4 regions of the Exiguobacterium sp. s16 genome follow, and region 2 is predicted to be linked to each of the others. Evidence: riboswitches for the same ligand, from Rfam matches in the RefSeq annotation. Region 2 holds a riboswitch; each other region holds the start of a gene.
What was found. Region 2 has a riboswitch for S-adenosylmethionine ahead of KNP86_RS06420 (aminotransferase class I/II-fold pyridoxal phosphate-dependent enzyme). Riboswitches for the same ligand answer to the same signal wherever they lie in the genome.

Region 1 (4,212 bases), on a different contig from region 2:
GTCTCCTCGTCTTCCAGTTCGTAAACTTGAAACCGCGCGTCGCGCTTCGACGCTTCCGCTTCACGTATCCTTGGAACGCCATCACGTCTTTCTTGGAGATTGCCATCCCAGCCGGTGTTTACTTGGCACTTGGTGGTGTGACCGGTCTCGGCTTCTATTCTCAAGACTCGTTCCTGCCGCTCGCCGGTTTGATTCTGGCCATCATCTTGAACACGATCGTGCAAAAGTATCAAGTCGGTTGGTGGTTCCGCGTCGACATCCCGGTCCGCGATTTTCTGAGCATCGCGTTTTATACGTATATCGTCAGTCTCGTCTTCATTTTGGCGGCCTCGTTGTTCCGGGAGACGAATTTACTCGTCGTCAGCAGCATCGCTGCCGCGTTGACGTTCTTCATCAAGCGGCTCATCATCCAAAAAGGCCGGCAAGACGCCTTTAAATCGTTGATTGAACAGTATGACGAGGCAAAAGAAGCCGTGTCGTTATCGCAGAGCGAGGCGCAAGCCATCGAAGTGTTTCTCAGTCAATGTGAGCGGCTCAATCACTATGACGAAGGGTTCGTCGAGTTTAAACTGTTCGACCGTACCCTGTACTTTGATTTGAAGACGCGTCAGCCGATTGACCGTCACATCGTGTTCGATTTGCTCGATCACGCTTATCCGAACGAAGCCTCGGTCGAATATGAGATGCGCTTCGAATGGGACGCACCACTGTCGAACGAATTTGACGACGACTATCATAGTTTCATCTCGGTTCGGTCCGAGGAGATCGAAGGGATTCGCACGTGGCTCGTCATGACGGGTGAACACGTCTATGGGTATCCCTCGACCATCCAACGTGAAATCGTCAAACTTCTCAAGTCGTTCAACCGGACGATCAGCCGTTGCCATGAGCGCGACCGTCTTTACACGGAAAGTCGGACCGACAGCTTGACGCTGCTCGCGAATGCACGCGCGTTTTACGAATACGGGATTCAACAAATCTCGGACGGTTCGATGTATCCGATTTCGGTCGCGATGCTCGACATCGACTTTTTCAAAAAAATCAACGATTTGCACGGACATCAAGTCGGGGACAGTGTGCTCCAAGAGTTTGGACGGCGGATTCGCCAGGCACTCCGCACCGAAGATTTTGCCGCCCGTTACGGCGGTGAAGAGTTCATCTTGCTATTGAATCGTTGCGATGTCGAACAGGCAATCGAGATCGCCGAACGGATCCGGCAACAAATCGAGAACAAACCGTTCCACGTCGACGGAATCGATATCCCCGTCACCGCTTCGATCGGTGTCGACACGATTCAGGCGTTCGGTGACAAACGCCTCGACGATACGATCCGGAACGCTGACCGGGCCCTCTACGTCGGCGGGAAGTACGCCGGACGCAACCGCGTCGCCCATTACAATTTCTTAACGACTTGACTCACCCCCACGTTCACCGCGTGGGGTTTGCTATTGACAAGCGGATTTGAAACAGGTACGTTAGGGAACGTGTCTTATAACTAAATATCACAACTTTTTTATCAAGAGAGACTGAGGGACTGGCCCAGTGACGTCTCGGCAGCGGGTAACCTGTGCCAAATCCAGCGAGCAGTCTGCTCGAAAGATGAAAAAAGTGTTTTCTTGTAGAGAGAGCCTTTTTTCAGAAGGCTCTCTTTTTATTTTATGAATGAGGTGAATCGATTGGAACAACCGACAGCTAACAAATGGGCACTATTGCCTTTGCTCGTCTTCCTCGTCTTCTTTATCGGGGCAGGCATCTACTATAACGACTTTTATAAATTCCCGGTCCTGATCGCGGCGTTGATCGCGGTCATCGTCGCGGCGATGATGACGAAAGGCAGCGTCACTCAGACGGTCGAGCGTGTCGCCCAAGGCGCGGGGAACCCCGGCATTTTGATCATGGTCTTCATCTTCTTGCTCGCCGGAGCGTTCTCGAGTGTCGCCGAAGCAATCGGCGCAATCGACGCGACCGTCAATGCGGCGCTGACATTTTTACCGTCCTCGCTTCTACTGAGCGGTTTATTCGTCATCGCGGCTTTCATCTCGATGGCGATGGGAACGTCGACGGGCACGATTGCCGCCCTCGCCCCGATCGCGCTCGGTATCCACGAAGAAAGTGGCGTCAATATCGCCATCGCGGCGGCTGCCGTCGTCGGTGGTGCCATGTTCGGGGACAACTTGTCGTTCATCTCGGACACGACAATCGCTGCCGTCCGGACCCAGCGTACCAATATGCGTGACAAATTCCGAACCAACTTTTGGATTGTCCTCCCGGCCGCCATTATCACAATCGTCCTCTTATCGGTGTTATCGAGTGGAGAATCGACTGTCGATGCAGCCACGTTCGAATGGTATAAACTCATTCCATACCTCGCCGTCATCGCTCTCGCCTTGACCGGGTTGAACGTCATTCTCGTTTTGCTTGGCGGGATTGCCTTGACCGGCATCATCGGTTTGATCGATGGGAGTTTGGCTGTCACTTCATACGTCACGGCTATGGCAGACGGGATGATGGGTATGGCCGAGATTTCGCTCTTGACGCTCCTCATGGGCGGACTCGTCGGACTCATCTCGCATAACGGCGGGCTCACTTACTTGCGTGACGCGCTCACGTCGCGGATTCAAAAACGTGCCGGTGCCGAATGGAGCATCGCCGGGCTCGTCAGCGCGACGAACGTCGCGACGGCGAACAACACGATTTCGATTCTCGTGGCCGGTCCGCTCGCCGCCAATATCGCCGACACGTATGACATCGAGCGAAAGAAATCAGCGAGTGTGCTCGACATCTTCTCGTGTGGCGTCCAAGGCCTGTTGCCTTATGGGGCACAGCTGCTCATCGCCGCCGAATTGACGAATACGGCGTCACCAGCGCTCGTCCCGTATATGTTCTATCCATTCCTGCTCTTCATTTGCGGAGGGCTGGCCATCGTCTTTAACTTCCCGCGTTTCAAAAAGCGCGCCTGACCAAAACGACCCTTTGAAGCACTAGCTTCGAAGGGTCGTTTGACGTTTCGTTTCACGTTCACGTTGAAGTTGTTCGTTGCGTTTTTTGAAGGCGCGCCGCTTGAGCAATTCCTCGAGGCCACGGCTGATCGCCCAAAGAACAAACAGTAACAGTCCAAGCATCGATAAGCGGAACGGACTTTGAATAAACTCTTCCCACTGGTCACCAATGACCGAAAAAATCAAGACGACAAGCAGTTTCCCGAACCCCGCCGCCATGATGAATGTCCGAAGCGGCATTTGAATGAGGGCAAGTAAGTATGTGATCAAACTGACCGGGATGAACGGGAGCGAATATAAAAACCCAAGCGAGATCGGGCTCATATGGTTGATGCGTTCCAGCCAATATACCCCTTGTTTATGTTTTTCGAGCCACCGTGTCATCGGTTTACGGAATACGTAACGGACGGCTGTAAAGACAAGAATCGTCCCTAGTAAACTACCGACCCAAGACAATAACGTCCCGAGCAAGAACCCATACGTGGCCGCGTTCGCCGAAATGATGAGGACGAGCGGAAGAAATGGAAAGATCGCCTCAAGGAACGGCGCCCCTAGTCCTGCCCATGGGCCTCCCGGAAGCTCTTGCAGCCATTCAATCAGTTGGATAATCCATTGTTGGAGTGATGTGAGCATATCAGTTTCCACCTTCGACTTTCATTAATACCTTTTACCCGATTTCGCTCAGGAAGACGCATCCCCCTGCACGCCAGTAAAAAAAATAAAAAGTATTTGCGAAATTTCGCTGTGATATCTATCATATAATATGGACTTGTGGTTGCAGGCAAGTCCGCTCGTCGAACGACACAACCCAACGTTCGTTTTCCTGCAAAAAACTGAACACAGGGGAGTAATAACATGGAAACAAAACCAATGCGGGTCTTGCTGTACTATAAGTACGTCAACATCGAAGACCCAGAAACGCTCACACAAGAGCACCTCAAGTATTGTAAGGACCTTGGCATCAAAGGACGGATCTTGATTTCTTCCGAAGGAATCAACGGAACGTGCTCTGGGACTTGGGAACAGACCGAGCAATACATGAACGACTTGAAAGCGAACCCGCTTTTCAGCGATATCGAGTTCAAAATCGATGAAGTCGAAGAGCATGCGTTCAAAAAAATCTTTGTCCGTCATAAGAAAGAGCTTGTGACGTGGCGCTTTGATGGTGAGTTCGACGTTCCTAAACAGCACGGTGCGTACCTCGAACCGGCAG
Region 2 (4,212 bases):
GCATGACGTTGCCGAACGGTTTGCGACCGAGTTTCGAGGCGATCGGGAACTGGAACAACACGACCATGATGCCGTTCAAGGCGAGCATATAGGCGAACGGGTTCTCACGATCGGTGAACGATGGCATCGACTCTCTCAAGAAGAGGGGCAGCATGCTCTCGATGAGCGAGAAGCCCATCGAGATGAAGACACCGGCAAAGATGAACACGAGGAACACCTTGTCATTGTAGAACACGCGCAGGACATCCCGGTTCGACGGCGTGTCGACATCGGTCGTCTCTGGGAGCGACTCCCGGATGAAGCGACCGAGGACGAGTGCGTACAAGACGAAGACGAGAGCGGCCGAGTAGAAGATATACTGCCGGTCGATAAAGAGGACGGCACTCCCGAGGAGCGGGCCGAATGCAGCCCCGATATTGTGCCCCATCCGCAACAGCCCGAACGCCTCGTTCATCTGTTCGGGCTCGGTCACATCGGCTACCATCGCGCTTGCGGCCGGGTGGAACAATGAGTTCGTCAAACCGAGCATGGCGTTCAAGAGAAGGAGCGGCCAAAACGTTTCGGCGAAGGCGAAACCGACGAGGGCGAGGGCGTCGCCAAGAATGGCAGCCATCATGATTGGTTTGCGGCCATACAGGTCTGCGAGCCGTCCACCGACGACCGATCCGATGAGCGCCATGATCGGTCCGGTCGCCATGATGACCCCGACCTGGATATAACTGTCGAGCTTGTCGCTATAGTAGAGGACGAGGAACGGTGCGATCATGAACATCATGACACCGGTGATCGTCTCTCCGAGGAAGCGGATCCAAATGTTACGGTCGAGCTGTTTGAGTGATTGAATCATTAAGGTCACCTGCTTTAGTTGATAGAATAAGAAAAGGGACGCAGCATGCACAAAGGCATACGCGTCCCTACGATCTTAGGCATGCCTCGGAAGGCAGGCGACATCACGGATTCAAATCACGGAGAGGCGCCTGCCGGTCAATATGAACTTGGACGTGCGAGCGTTGAATGACTGACATCGGTACCTCTCCTTTCTGCATTGGACTGTCTTCTCTTCAAGATTATGATATTTCCGTGAAATGTGTCAACATAAATCGTCAATGTGTCATAATAATTCGTTCAAATTCTTTCGACTGAGCCGGTAGTCGATCAACCGAGAGAACACGACTTGAATCATCGCCGTGACCGGTACACTGATGAACATCCCGACGAGACCGAACAGGCTACCCCCGATGATGATCGAGGTGATGACCCAAAACGGGGTGATGCCGACGCTGTCGCCGAGAATCTTCGGGCCGAGCCAGAGTCCGTCGAATTGTTGCAACAAGAAGATGAACAAGAGGACGATGAGCGCCGTGAACGGGTCATAGAAGTAGGTGATGATGAACGCCGGAATCATCCCGAGCAGCGGACCGACGTACGGGATAAAATTCAAGACGCCGACGATGACGCCGAGTAGAAGCGCGTAAGGTGCCCCGATGATCAACAGACCGGCGACGGCCAACACCCCGATGATGAGGCAGTCGATCGACTTCCCGATGATATAGCGTTTGAAAATGTAATCCATCTCTTGAAAGATGTCGATCGTCGTCTTAGCCGACGCGACCGGGAACATCGCATACAACAGCCGCTTGAACATGCGGGCAAAAACCTCTTTGTCTTTTAACAGATAGATTGAGATGACGATCCCAATCAAGAAATTGATGAGCGTCATCGTGAAGCTCGACACGTAGCTGACCGACGACAAGACGGCGGTCTCGACCCAGCCCGAGTAACGTTCCTCGAAGCGGCTGAAATCGATGGCTTGGGCGATCGTCGCGTTGTACTCTTTCAAGTACGTGTTCAACTGGGCGAGGAACCCGTCAATCTGTCGGATGTAGAACGGAAGCTCTTCGATGAGTGAGGCCACACTCGAGTAGATGCGCGGGAACAATGTCACAGCGGAGATGACAAGAATCCCGATGAAGACGATATAAACGATCAGCAAACCTTGATAGCGTTTTAATTGAAACCGTTCTTCTATATAGGACAGGACGGTATTCAGGAGCAGCGCGATGGCAATTCCCATGATAATCGGCGTCAGCAACTGGAACGTGTAGTGCAACACACTAGAAATCGTGTCCGGTTCACTGATGACTTTCCATAGGACGAGCAGAATCAATCCGATCACGCTCAACTTCCAAATCAATTGACGATTTAATTCCAAAGGTCCATCCCCTCATCTTTTAAATTTTGTAGAATAGTGTTCACTTTGTACTATGACCTTTTTTTTATCGGGATTCAATAGGCCACACCCATTTTCGAAAAAGGATTGACAAGATTGGTAACGTTTGGTTAACTAAGTGACATATTACAAAATGACAAATCGCATATAAAAACACTTTCTATCAAGAGAAGCGGAGGGACTGGCCCGATGAAGCTTCAGCAACAGATTGTTCCAATACTGTGCTAATTCCAGCAAGGTGACCTTGAGAGATGGAAAGGTGGTTGTTTGAATACGTCCGTATCTCGACACCCCTTTCCGCGGAAAGGGGTGTTTTTTGCATAGGAGGACTATTCATGACAGACAGACGCTCACACTTACTTAAAACTTTACCACCCCAACATTTTGTCGGACTCGCCGATGAAGTCGCAGCACTTGAACAGGCCGGTCGCGATATCATCCGACTCGGTCAAGGGACGCCGGATTTGCCGACGCCCGCCCCAATCTGCGACGCACTTCAGACGGCGCTCCTTGATGCCTCGACCCACCAATACGGTCCGTTCCGCGGTCAGGCCCGTCTGAAACAAGCGGTGGCGACGTTTTACTTGAATGAGTACGGCGTCGAAGTCGATCCCGAGACGGAAGTCGCGATCCTCATCGGTTCCAAGTCCGGACTCATCACGTTGCCGCAATGTGTGCTCGAGCCAGGGGACGGGATCTTGCTGCCGAACCCGGGCTATCCCGACTACATCTCTGGGGCACGACTCGCCGGTGCCGTTGTCCGTGATCTCATCTTACGCGAGGAGCACGGTTTCCTCCCTGACTATGAGACGCTCGATACGGAAGGGGCGAAACTCATGTACTTGAACTATCCGAGCAATCCGACGGGGGCCGTCGCCACACCAGCCTTCTTTGATGACACCGTTCGGTTCGCCCAGGAGCGGGACTTGATGGTCGTCCATGACTTCGCGTATGGCAGCATCGGGTTTGATGGACACGTCCCGCCGAGCTTCCTGCAGGCGAAAGGGGCGAAAGAAGTCGGGATCGAGGTATATACGATGTCGAAGGCGTTCAACATGTCCGGTTGGCGCGTCGCCTTTGCCATCGGGAACGCGGACATCATCGAGGCGATCAATACGTATCAGGACCACGTCCACGTCAGCGTGTTCTCGGCCATCCAGGCGGCGGCTGTCGCCGCGCTCGAGGCCCCACGCTCCATCCGGGACGATTTGGCCCGACTCTATGAGGCACGGCGTGATCGCCTGATCGATGGGTTGAACCGGGCCGGTTGGGCCGTCGAGCCGCCGGAGGGTTCGTTCTTCGTCTGGGCGAAAGTGCCCGAGGGCGATGCCAAATCGTTCTCGCGTAAGTTATTGTACGAGGCAGGAGTCGCCGTCACACCGGGCTATTTCTTCGGTTCAGAAGGGAACGGATACGTCCGCTTCGGCCTCGTCTCGCCCGAGCCGAAAATCGATGAGGCCGTCGAACGAATCGAGCGGTTGTTTGCCGCCTATGAGGAGGTGCGGGCATGATTCGTCAGGCCGTCCTTGAATATGACCACGCCGATGACGCGCTCGACCGTCTTGATGACTTAGTCGACGGCCGACGTGCCCACGTCCTGCGCGGTCAGAACGGGTACGAAGTCGTGCGGGCCGTCCATCCATCCATCACGGACTATCCGGCCACGACGTTCCGTGGGGAGTGTACGGACAAGGAAGTCGAACGGCTGATTTTTGAAGACGTCGATGTCCTCATCGCCATCGGGGGCGGGAAGCTCGTCGACACGGCCAAACTCGTCGCCTATCAACAGAACGTGCCGCTCATCATCGTCCCGACACTCGCCTCGAACTGTGCGGCGTTCACGCCTCTCAGCGTCGTCTATCGGGAGGACGGGAGCTACGACCGCTACGACATGTTCCGCGTCGTCATCGAACGGGTCATCGTTGACTCGCGGGTCATCTCGCGCTCTCCATATGAATATTTCCGAGCCGGTGTCATCGACA
Region 3 (4,212 bases), on a different contig from region 2:
GAAGTCGTCCCCGACATTTAAATCAAGGAGCGATTCGATCACGTTTTGCAGATTGACCGCTGTCGGCCGGGTCGCGATCAAGCGGCGTCCGACGAGGTCGAGCCGACGCGTAAAGTCCGGATCGTCGACTAACCGGCCCGCCTCTTTGGCGAGGACGAACGCCCCGAAGTATGCGATGGCCGGGGCGCCGCGGACTTGGAGCGTCTCGATGGCATGTTCGGCCTGTTCGAGCGTCTCAATCGTCACGTACCGCTCTTCATGCGGCAACAACGTCTGATCCAATACGATGAGTTCGTCTGTCTGTGAATGGAAACGGATGTTTTGAACCGTCATACGCGCACCCCCGACAGGAGTGTCACCAAGTCGTCAATCGATTCGACGCTGTGGCGTTCTTTAATGAGCGCCGTCCCGAGGGCGAGCGCGTCACGTTTTCGTTCGAGCCGCGTCGCTTCCGGCAACGTCTCGAGATCGGCGACACCGGCCAGTCCGACGGCACGGCGAATGAGTTCGCAACCGGCGTAGCCGATCGTGTCGCTGAAAATCGTCCGCAACAACTCGTCGACGAAACCAATCGTGTTGAACGGCTCGACGGCGCGTTCAAAATTGGCCCGAAACGTCTTCTCGAACGTCTCCCACACCGTCAAGACGTCCGTGAAACGCTCGAAGCGTTTGAGCGGGTCATGGAACGTCGACAGCGTCAAATGGGCGATGATTTGGCCGAGGTCGAAGCCGAACGGTCCGTAAAACGCGAACTCTGGATCGATGATTTTCGTCTCTTGTTGAGTCGCGAAGATGCTGCCCGTATGTAGGTCTCCGTGCAGGAGTGCCTCATGTTTCGTGACAAAGCCGACTTTCAGTTTCGTCACCTCGACTTTGAGCGCTTGGTCTTGCCAAAGGCGTTCGACATCTTCTCGCAGCGCCGTCTCGATGTTGTTCGACTCCGCGTCTTTGAACGGGTCGGTAAAGATGAGTTTCTCGGTGATGTCACACAGTTCCGGGTTGTAATAGTCACGTTCAATCCGCTTCTTCGCGATCGGCCCGGCCGCGTAATCCGACGTCGCGAACAGCGTCTCGCCTAAAAATTCACCGACATGGCGGGCAAGTTCAGGATACGTTTTCCCTTCCAAATAGCCAGTCCGAACGATCTCAAAATCTGACAGGTCCTCTAAAATCGTGTAGGCGAGCGGGCGGTCACTGCCAAGCACGACTGGCACGAAACGAGGGACGACGTTGGCGAATTCGCGCAACGCCAACTGCTCGATCCACGCCCGTTCAAGTGTGAGCGGCCAACTTTCGCCGACGACTTTCGCATATGGGAGCGCTTGTTTGACGATGAGACTCGTTTCGCCTTGTCGGATGCGGAAAACGAGGTTCAAATTGCCGTCCCCGATCTCCTCGCAATGCGTGATGCCTCCGTCTTCGATTAACCCCAACGTTTTCACATGCTCGACGACGGTCTGTTCTGTAAATGGTTGATATGACATAATGTTTTCCCCTTCCTGTACGTTGCCCATAAAAAAAGCCCCTTTCTCCGCGAGAAAGAGGCACAGCCAAACTGGTTGTTCCTCTCATCTGTCAGACATTCGTCTGGTGGATGTAGCACCGTGCCTAGTGGTCGGTTGCTGCGGCGTCATCGGGCCAATTCCCTCTGCCAACTCGCGATAAGAGTGGTTTATTCGATTCGGTGAACTTATGTGCTGAATATTACGGACTCGACGTCACGATTGTCAACGGCAATTTCCCGATGCAACTTCGTCTTTTTTTGTGCATATATGGAAACAACTTTCCAAAATATTTTTTTTGGAAAAAAAGGAATTGACGATGTGACGATTCTGTGCAAAAATTCAATTAAATTTCACAACTTCAAATCACATTCTTATCAAGAGCAGACGGAGGGACAAGCCCGATGATGTCGCAGCAACCGACCAGAGATGGCACGGTGCTAATTCTTGCAGCGTAAGCTGAGAGATAAGAGTTCATTTTTTTTATGATGACCTCTTGCCTCGGCATGGGGTCATTTTTGTTTGCCTGGAAGGAGGAACCATATGAGTATCACTGCCACATATGAAATCAAACGGACGGACGCGGTCGCGACCGTCGCCAACAAGATCGCCCTCGAGCTGACCGTCGGCACATGGACGGACTTGCCTCACTTAGAGCAAGAGCAGTTACAGGCGTTCCGAGGTGAGGTCGTATCAACCACACATACGGACACGACGAGCCGCTTCACGATCCGCTATCCGTTACATAATGTCAGCCCTGACTTTTCATCCATCTTGACGACGACGTTCGGGAAACTGTCCCTCGATGATTCGGTCCGATTAATCGATTTGACGTTGCCGGAGACGCTCGCCTCTGATTTCAAAGGCGCCAAGTTCGGTGTCGACGGGATTCGTGAGTTGCTCGGCGTTCAGGATCGCCCGCTCGTCATGAGCATCTTCAAAGGCGTCATCGGCCGTGACCTCGCGTTTCTCGAGCAGCAACTCCGCGATCAGTTCGCCGGTGGCATCGATATCGTCAAAGACGACGAGATTTTATACGACAACCCGCTCACCCCGTCGCTTGAACGGGCCCGGATCGGAGCGGACGTCATTCAAGCCCACTTCGAGGCGACCGGGAAACGCGTCCTGTACGCCATCACGCTGAGCGGCCCCGTGTTCGGTCTGCGTGACCAGGCGCTCCGTCTCATCGAGGCCGGTGCGACGGCGCTCCTGTTCAACGTCTATACGTACGGTCTCGACGCACTGCGCGAACTCGCGAACGATCCGGATATCCACGTCCCGATCTTGGCACATCCGGCCTTTGCCGGCGCCTTGACCGGATCAATCAGTCATTCGCTTTTGCTCGGTAAACTCCCTCGCCTCGCCGGGGGCGATTTGACGCTCTTCCCGTCACCGTACGGCTCACTTGCGACACCGCGCGACGAGGCGTTCGTGATTCGTGACCAGAGTGCCGAACCACATTGGTCGAAGCCGATTTTGCCGGTCCCGTCCGCGGGGATTCATCCGGGACTCGTCGCCGATATCATTCGGGACTTCGGGACGGATGTCGTCATCAACGCCGGCGGTGGCATTCACGGTCATCCGGACGGTGCAGCCGCCGGGGCTCGTGCGTTCCGACAAGCCATCGCTCACGTACTCGGTCAAACCGAAGGGCAGACGGACGAGCTCGATACCGCGTTGAAGGCGTGGGCGTCACGATGACGGCCCATATCCTCTGCGACTTTGACGGGACGATTACGGCGGAAGACAATATCATCGCGTTGATGAAGGCGTTCGCCCCGCCGGCTTGGGTCGAGTTGAAAGACGCGGTCCTCGAGCAACGGATTTCCATCCGATCCGGGGTCGGTCAAATGTTTCGACTGTTGCCGAGCGAGGCCGCCCCGGCTTACCGTGATTATTTGTTGGAGCGCATCACGCTCCGCCAAGGGTTCCCGGCATTTTTAGAAGAAGTTCGGGTCCATGGCTGGAAGTTTGACGTCGTCAGCGGCGGGATGGACTTCTTCGTGCAACCGGTCTTGGACGGGCATGTCGCCCCCGAGCATATCTACTGCAACGTCGCCGACTTCTCCGCTGAGACGGTCACCGTCGCTTGGCCGCACGCTTGCGATGAACAATGTACGAACGATTGCGGCTGTTGCAAGCCGACGCTCGCTCGCCGCCTTGTCAATCCCGCCGATCGCTTGATCGTCATCGGCGACTCGGTGACCGACTTCGAGGTCGCGAAGCGTGCCGACTTTGTCTACGCCCGAGGTCAACTCATCACGCTCTGCGAAGACGCAGGCATCCGTTACGCCCCGTTCGAGACGTTTGACGACATCACCCATCACTTGAAGGAGGTTGCCGTATGATCCTTGCCGCACGTTGGCTCGAACTGGCCGACATTAAAGACGAACTCGCCGCCCGCGACTGGTTCCCCGGAACGAGTGGGAATTTGGCGATTCGCGTTTCCGACGATCCGCTCGAATTTCTCGTCACGGCGAGCGGACGCGATAAACGAAAACGAACACCGGAAGACTTTGTTCACGTCGATGCGGCCGGACGCTTGATTGGCGAACAAAACGGTCGTCCATCCGCCGAGACGCTACTTCACGTCGAAGTGTTCAATCGGACGGACGCGACGTGTTCGCTCCACGTCCATACAGTCGACAATAATGTCATCTCCGAGCTCCATGCCGCCACCGGCGAAGTCGTCTTCACCGGCCAAGAGATC
Region 4 (4,212 bases), 490 kb from region 2:
TTTTGTTCATTCGAAATCGAGGCGGTAATGATCAGGCTGGATGAGCGACGTCCGGTTGAACAGGCGGTAGAAGATGATTCCGAGCGTTATCGGGATGAGTCCGAACAAGACGATGACGAGCATGACGTTCCAGAGCGCGAACCCTCCCGGCATCAAATGCAAGGCGTTGATTGGCCCGATGAGGCCGGAGACGCCGAAACCGGCACTGATCGGCGTGCCTTCGATCCGAAGGATGCCTGCGAGCGCTCCGAGGATGGCCGCATTGGCGAGTACGGGCAACATCATGATCGGACGACGGACGAAGTTCGCCATTTGAATCTTCGGTGACCCGAGGAAGTGGGCGATCGACGTTCCCGTCGCGTTCATCTGCCAGCCGGCGATGGCGAGACCGAAGCCGGCGGCGACGACCCCTAAGTTGGCGGCCCCGGCCGCGACACCAGACAGACTGATCGCTGTGGCGATGCCGACCGTCGAGATTGGCGAGACGATGATGAGCGAGAACGCCATCGCGATCAACATACCCATCACAATCGGCTGCAGTTCCGTCATCGTCATAATGATCGTCCCGACGTATGTGGTGATTTGTGAGATGTAAGTGAGCAGGAACGCCCCGATTCCTCCGGCGACGACGATGACCGTCATCGGTAAGACGAGTACCGTGTATGTCTTCAAGCGTGGCGACAACTGCATGACGAGGAACGTCGCGAGAGCGGCCGTCACACCGGCCGTGATGACGTCACCGATTCCAGCCATGAGGAACGCCCCTTCTTCGATGCGGATGGCGCCGCTCCCGACTTGGGTCGCGATGCCGATCGTGCCGGCCTCGAGTGCCGAGCGTCCGAACTGCATGGCGACGGCGACACCGATGATGACCGGTAAGAGACGCATCGCGATTGTCGTCGCATCTAAGATGAACTGCAGTGACGGAACATAAGGTAAGATGGCTTTCGTTAATTCACCGAGCAAGGCGCTCGGGATGAGGGCGATGAGGATGGCAAGACTGAGGCCGTTCAAGACGTTCATCAAAAACTGTTTTCTGGTAAGCTTCTCTTCCGTCATTGGGGATTCACCTGTCCTTTTCTACTGGTATGCTGTTATGTACAAAAGCAATAAAGTTAATGACCATACTATGCCTCTTTCTAGCAAGCGTCAATATAAAATGTTGAAATGTTCAGAATTTTCCATTTGAGCACAACTTTTGAACCGACCGGTCCGGATTCATATACTTAGAGGAGAGGTGAGAACAATGATTACTGACGGATTCTTATATATATACGCCCCGATGTGCGGTACATGCGCCGTGGCCGAGCGGATGCTCTCGGTCGTCGAGGCCGTCGACCCCGAACTCCAGATTGAAAAGCGCGATGCCAACTTTATCCCGAACGAGCTCGAGGTGTATCAAGTCATGAGCGTCCCGGCGCTATTGAAGCTGGAAAATGGCCAAGTTCGCGATCGTTTGTATGCGTTTCAAAACGTCCAGCACGTCCTATCTTTCGTCAAATGAGATAGGATGATTAGAATAATCTGAAAATTTTAAATAATCAGTTGACACAGAAAGTTCACGAATGATATATTCATTACAACATCTTACTTGAACACAACATAGGTCGAGATTTTCCCGTCAGCAAGACGTTTTCGAACAACCGTTGCATGAGCTTACGCGATTTCAGGTGGACCTTCCCTTCGATTGTCCCCCAAAAAAATCAAGCGTCGGGGCACCGGTCGCGTAATTGCATGGTCCGTTCGAAGACCGAGTGATGATCGGGTAAAAATCCCCCATATAAGGATGAATGCTCTGATCGGGCAAAAGAGGTTCATCTATGGGTTGTCCTTCAGTGACTCAAGGTGCTACGTTCTGTGTCATCCTCGGATGGCACCTTTTTTAATTTGTCTGAAAAAAATAGTTTGACATGAAAATAATGTGTCGCTATGATAAAGCTAATCAAATACGCAACCACTCTTATCAAGAGAGGCTGAGGGACTGGCCCTATGACGCCCAGCAACCGCGGAGCAATCCGAAATGGTGCTAATTCCAGCAAGGTGTAAACCTTGGAAGATGAGAGCAATCGTTGTCCGTACCGATAAAGTACGCACGTTTGCTCAAACGTGCGTACTTTTTTTGTTGTCAGGAGGGAAATGGATTGATTCAACTACGCAATGTGGCCAAATGGTTCGATACGAAAAACGGTCGGGTCCAGGCGGTCGATGATGTGTCGCTTACCATCGAAAGCGGCGAAATTTTTGGAATAATCGGATATTCAGGGGCGGGGAAGTCGACGCTCATCCGCTTGCTCAACCGACTCGAGGCACCGTCTAGCGGTGAAATCGTGGTCGCCGGCAGCGAGCTGACGAAGCTCACGCCTAAGGAACTACGCGGGGTACGTAAAAACGTCTCGATGGTGTTCCAACACTTCAACCTATTATGGTCGCGCACGGTCGCTGAGAACATCAGCTTCCCGCTCGAGCTCATCGGGGTACCGGCCAGCGAACGCAAACGCCGCGTCCAAGAACTTGTCGAACTCGTCGGCTTAGGCGGACGGGAAGACAGCTATCCGTCGCAACTATCGGGCGGTCAAAAGCAGCGAGTCGGGATAGCCCGTGCGCTCGCTACGAATCCAGAAGTGCTCCTCTGCGATGAAGCGACGAGCGCACTCGACCCGAAGACGACCGATTCGATTCTCGAACTGCTCGTCAGCATCAATAAAAAGCTCGGATTGACGATCGTCCTCATCACCCATGAGATGCACGTCATCCAAAAGATTTGCCACCGCGTCGCCGTCATGGAGGCCGGGAAGGTCGTCGAGACCGGACAAGTCGCCGAGGTGTTCCAACATCCGGAACAGCCGATCACGAAAGAGTTCGTCAAACAGATCGGCGCGGTCGAAGACATGTCGCTCACGTTCGAGCACTTGAAAGCGCGTTATCCGAGCGGTCAAATCGTCAAGCTCAAATTCTTGAACGAGACGGCCGAGCAACCGATTCTGTCAGAAGTGTTGAAGCAACATGACATCGGCTTCAACATCATCGGCGGGAACGTGACGCAGTCACAAGTCGGTGCCCTCGGGACATTATTCATCCAATTGATCGGAGAGCCGGCTGAAGTCGAGCGGGCCATCGCCTCAATCCGGTCGCAGGCAGTGGAAGTGGAGGTAGAAAGCGATGTTTCCTAATGTAGATTGGCAAGTCATGCTCGAGCAAACGTGGGAGACGCTCTATATGACGCTCGTCGCCGGAGCCGCGACGTTCGTCATCGGTCTCGCCCTCGGGATGCTCTTATACGTCACGAACGAACCGCTCATGATGAAAAACCGTCCGATTTACACGGTCATCAGCGCAATCGTCAACGTGTTCCGGTCGATCCCGTTCATCATTTTGATCATCTTGCTCATCCCGTTCACGTTACTCGTCGTCGGGACGATGCTCGGATCGACGGCAGCGTTGCCGGCGCTCATCATCGGTGCGGCTCCGTTCTATGCGCGGATGGTCGAGCTCGCCCTTCGTGAAGTCGACCGCGGCGTCATCGAGGCGGCTGAATCGATGGGTGCGACAAAATGGCAAATCGTCTATAAAGTGTTGTTCCCAGAAGCATTGCCGGCCATCGTGTCAGGCATCACGGTCACGATCGTCGCGATCGTCGGTTATACGGCGATGGCAGGGGTCGTTGGGGGCGGGGGACTCGGGAACTTGGCGTTCCTCGAAGGGTTCCAGCGCTCACAGAGTGACGTCACGTTCGTCGCGACCGTCTTAATCTTGGTTATCGTCTTCGTCATCCAGTTCATCGGCGATCGACTCGTATCAGTAATTGACAAGCGTTCCGCTTGATCTAAATAGAAAATTTGGAGGGGTTTTATAATGAAATCATGGAAAACAGTACTCGGATTGACAGCAGCTTCAGCACTCACGATTCTCGCGGCTTGCGGCGGAGATTCAGAATCAGGTTCGGGCGATGACAAGACGCTCGTCGTCGGTGCGTCAAACGTCCCGCACGCTGAGATTTTAGAGCACATTCAAGACGACTACGAAGAGAAGGGCTATACGCTCGAAATCAAGAAGTTCCAAGACTACGTCCTCCCGAACAAAACGCTCGCGGACGGCGAACTCGACGCGAACTACTTCCAACACGAGCCGTACCTCGAGTCGCAAATGGCTGAGAACAAAGACTACAAATTCGCATCAGCCGGCGGCGTCCACATCGAGCCGATTGGTGTCTAC

Region 1: another riboswitch for S-adenosylmethionine. It lies ahead of KNP86_RS14075 (Na+/H+ antiporter NhaC family protein); the one in region 2 lies ahead of KNP86_RS06420 (aminotransferase class I/II-fold pyridoxal phosphate-dependent enzyme).
Region 3: another riboswitch for S-adenosylmethionine. It lies ahead of KNP86_RS07760 (2,3-diketo-5-methylthiopentyl-1-phosphate enolase); the one in region 2 lies ahead of KNP86_RS06420 (aminotransferase class I/II-fold pyridoxal phosphate-dependent enzyme).
Region 4: another riboswitch for S-adenosylmethionine. It lies ahead of KNP86_RS03945 (methionine ABC transporter ATP-binding protein); the one in region 2 lies ahead of KNP86_RS06420 (aminotransferase class I/II-fold pyridoxal phosphate-dependent enzyme).

Annotation. Positions count from the first base shown of each region.
Region 1 covers NZ_JACSLM010000011.1:43,026-47,237, forward strand. The annotation lists gene KNP86_RS14070 (GGDEF domain-containing protein) at 1-1,415, shown strand, start outside; SAM riboswitch class I at 1,511-1,606, shown strand; gene KNP86_RS14075 (Na+/H+ antiporter NhaC family protein) at 1,659-2,960, shown strand; gene KNP86_RS14080 (TVP38/TMEM64 family protein) at 2,982-3,632, opposite strand; gene trhO (oxygen-dependent tRNA uridine(34) hydroxylase TrhO) at 3,855-4,212, shown strand, end outside.
Region 2 covers NZ_JACSLM010000002.1:564,985-569,196, forward strand. The annotation lists gene KNP86_RS06410 (MDR family MFS transporter) at 1-847, opposite strand, end outside; gene KNP86_RS06415 (AI-2E family transporter) at 1,112-2,212, opposite strand; SAM riboswitch class I at 2,388-2,488, shown strand; gene KNP86_RS06420 (aminotransferase class I/II-fold pyridoxal phosphate-dependent enzyme) at 2,566-3,741, shown strand; gene KNP86_RS06425 (iron-containing alcohol dehydrogenase) at 3,738-4,212, shown strand, end outside.
Region 3 covers NZ_JACSLM010000003.1:151,992-156,203, reverse strand. The annotation lists gene mtnA (S-methyl-5-thioribose-1-phosphate isomerase) at 1-333, opposite strand, end outside; gene mtnK (S-methyl-5-thioribose kinase) at 330-1,484, opposite strand; SAM riboswitch class I at 1,566-1,668, opposite strand; SAM riboswitch class I at 1,874-1,975, shown strand; gene KNP86_RS07760 (2,3-diketo-5-methylthiopentyl-1-phosphate enolase) at 2,046-3,203, shown strand; gene KNP86_RS07755 (2-hydroxy-3-keto-5-methylthiopentenyl-1-phosphate phosphatase) at 3,200-3,850, shown strand; gene KNP86_RS07750 (methylthioribulose 1-phosphate dehydratase) at 3,847-4,212, shown strand, end outside.
Region 4 covers NZ_JACSLM010000002.1:79,206-83,417, forward strand. The annotation lists gene KNP86_RS03935 (PTS sugar transporter subunit IIC) at 7-1,059, opposite strand; gene KNP86_RS03940 (thioredoxin family protein) at 1,247-1,504, shown strand; SAM riboswitch class I at 1,958-2,063, shown strand; gene KNP86_RS03945 (methionine ABC transporter ATP-binding protein) at 2,142-3,170, shown strand; gene KNP86_RS03950 (methionine ABC transporter permease) at 3,160-3,822, shown strand; gene KNP86_RS03955 (MetQ/NlpA family ABC transporter substrate-binding protein) at 3,853-4,212, shown strand, end outside.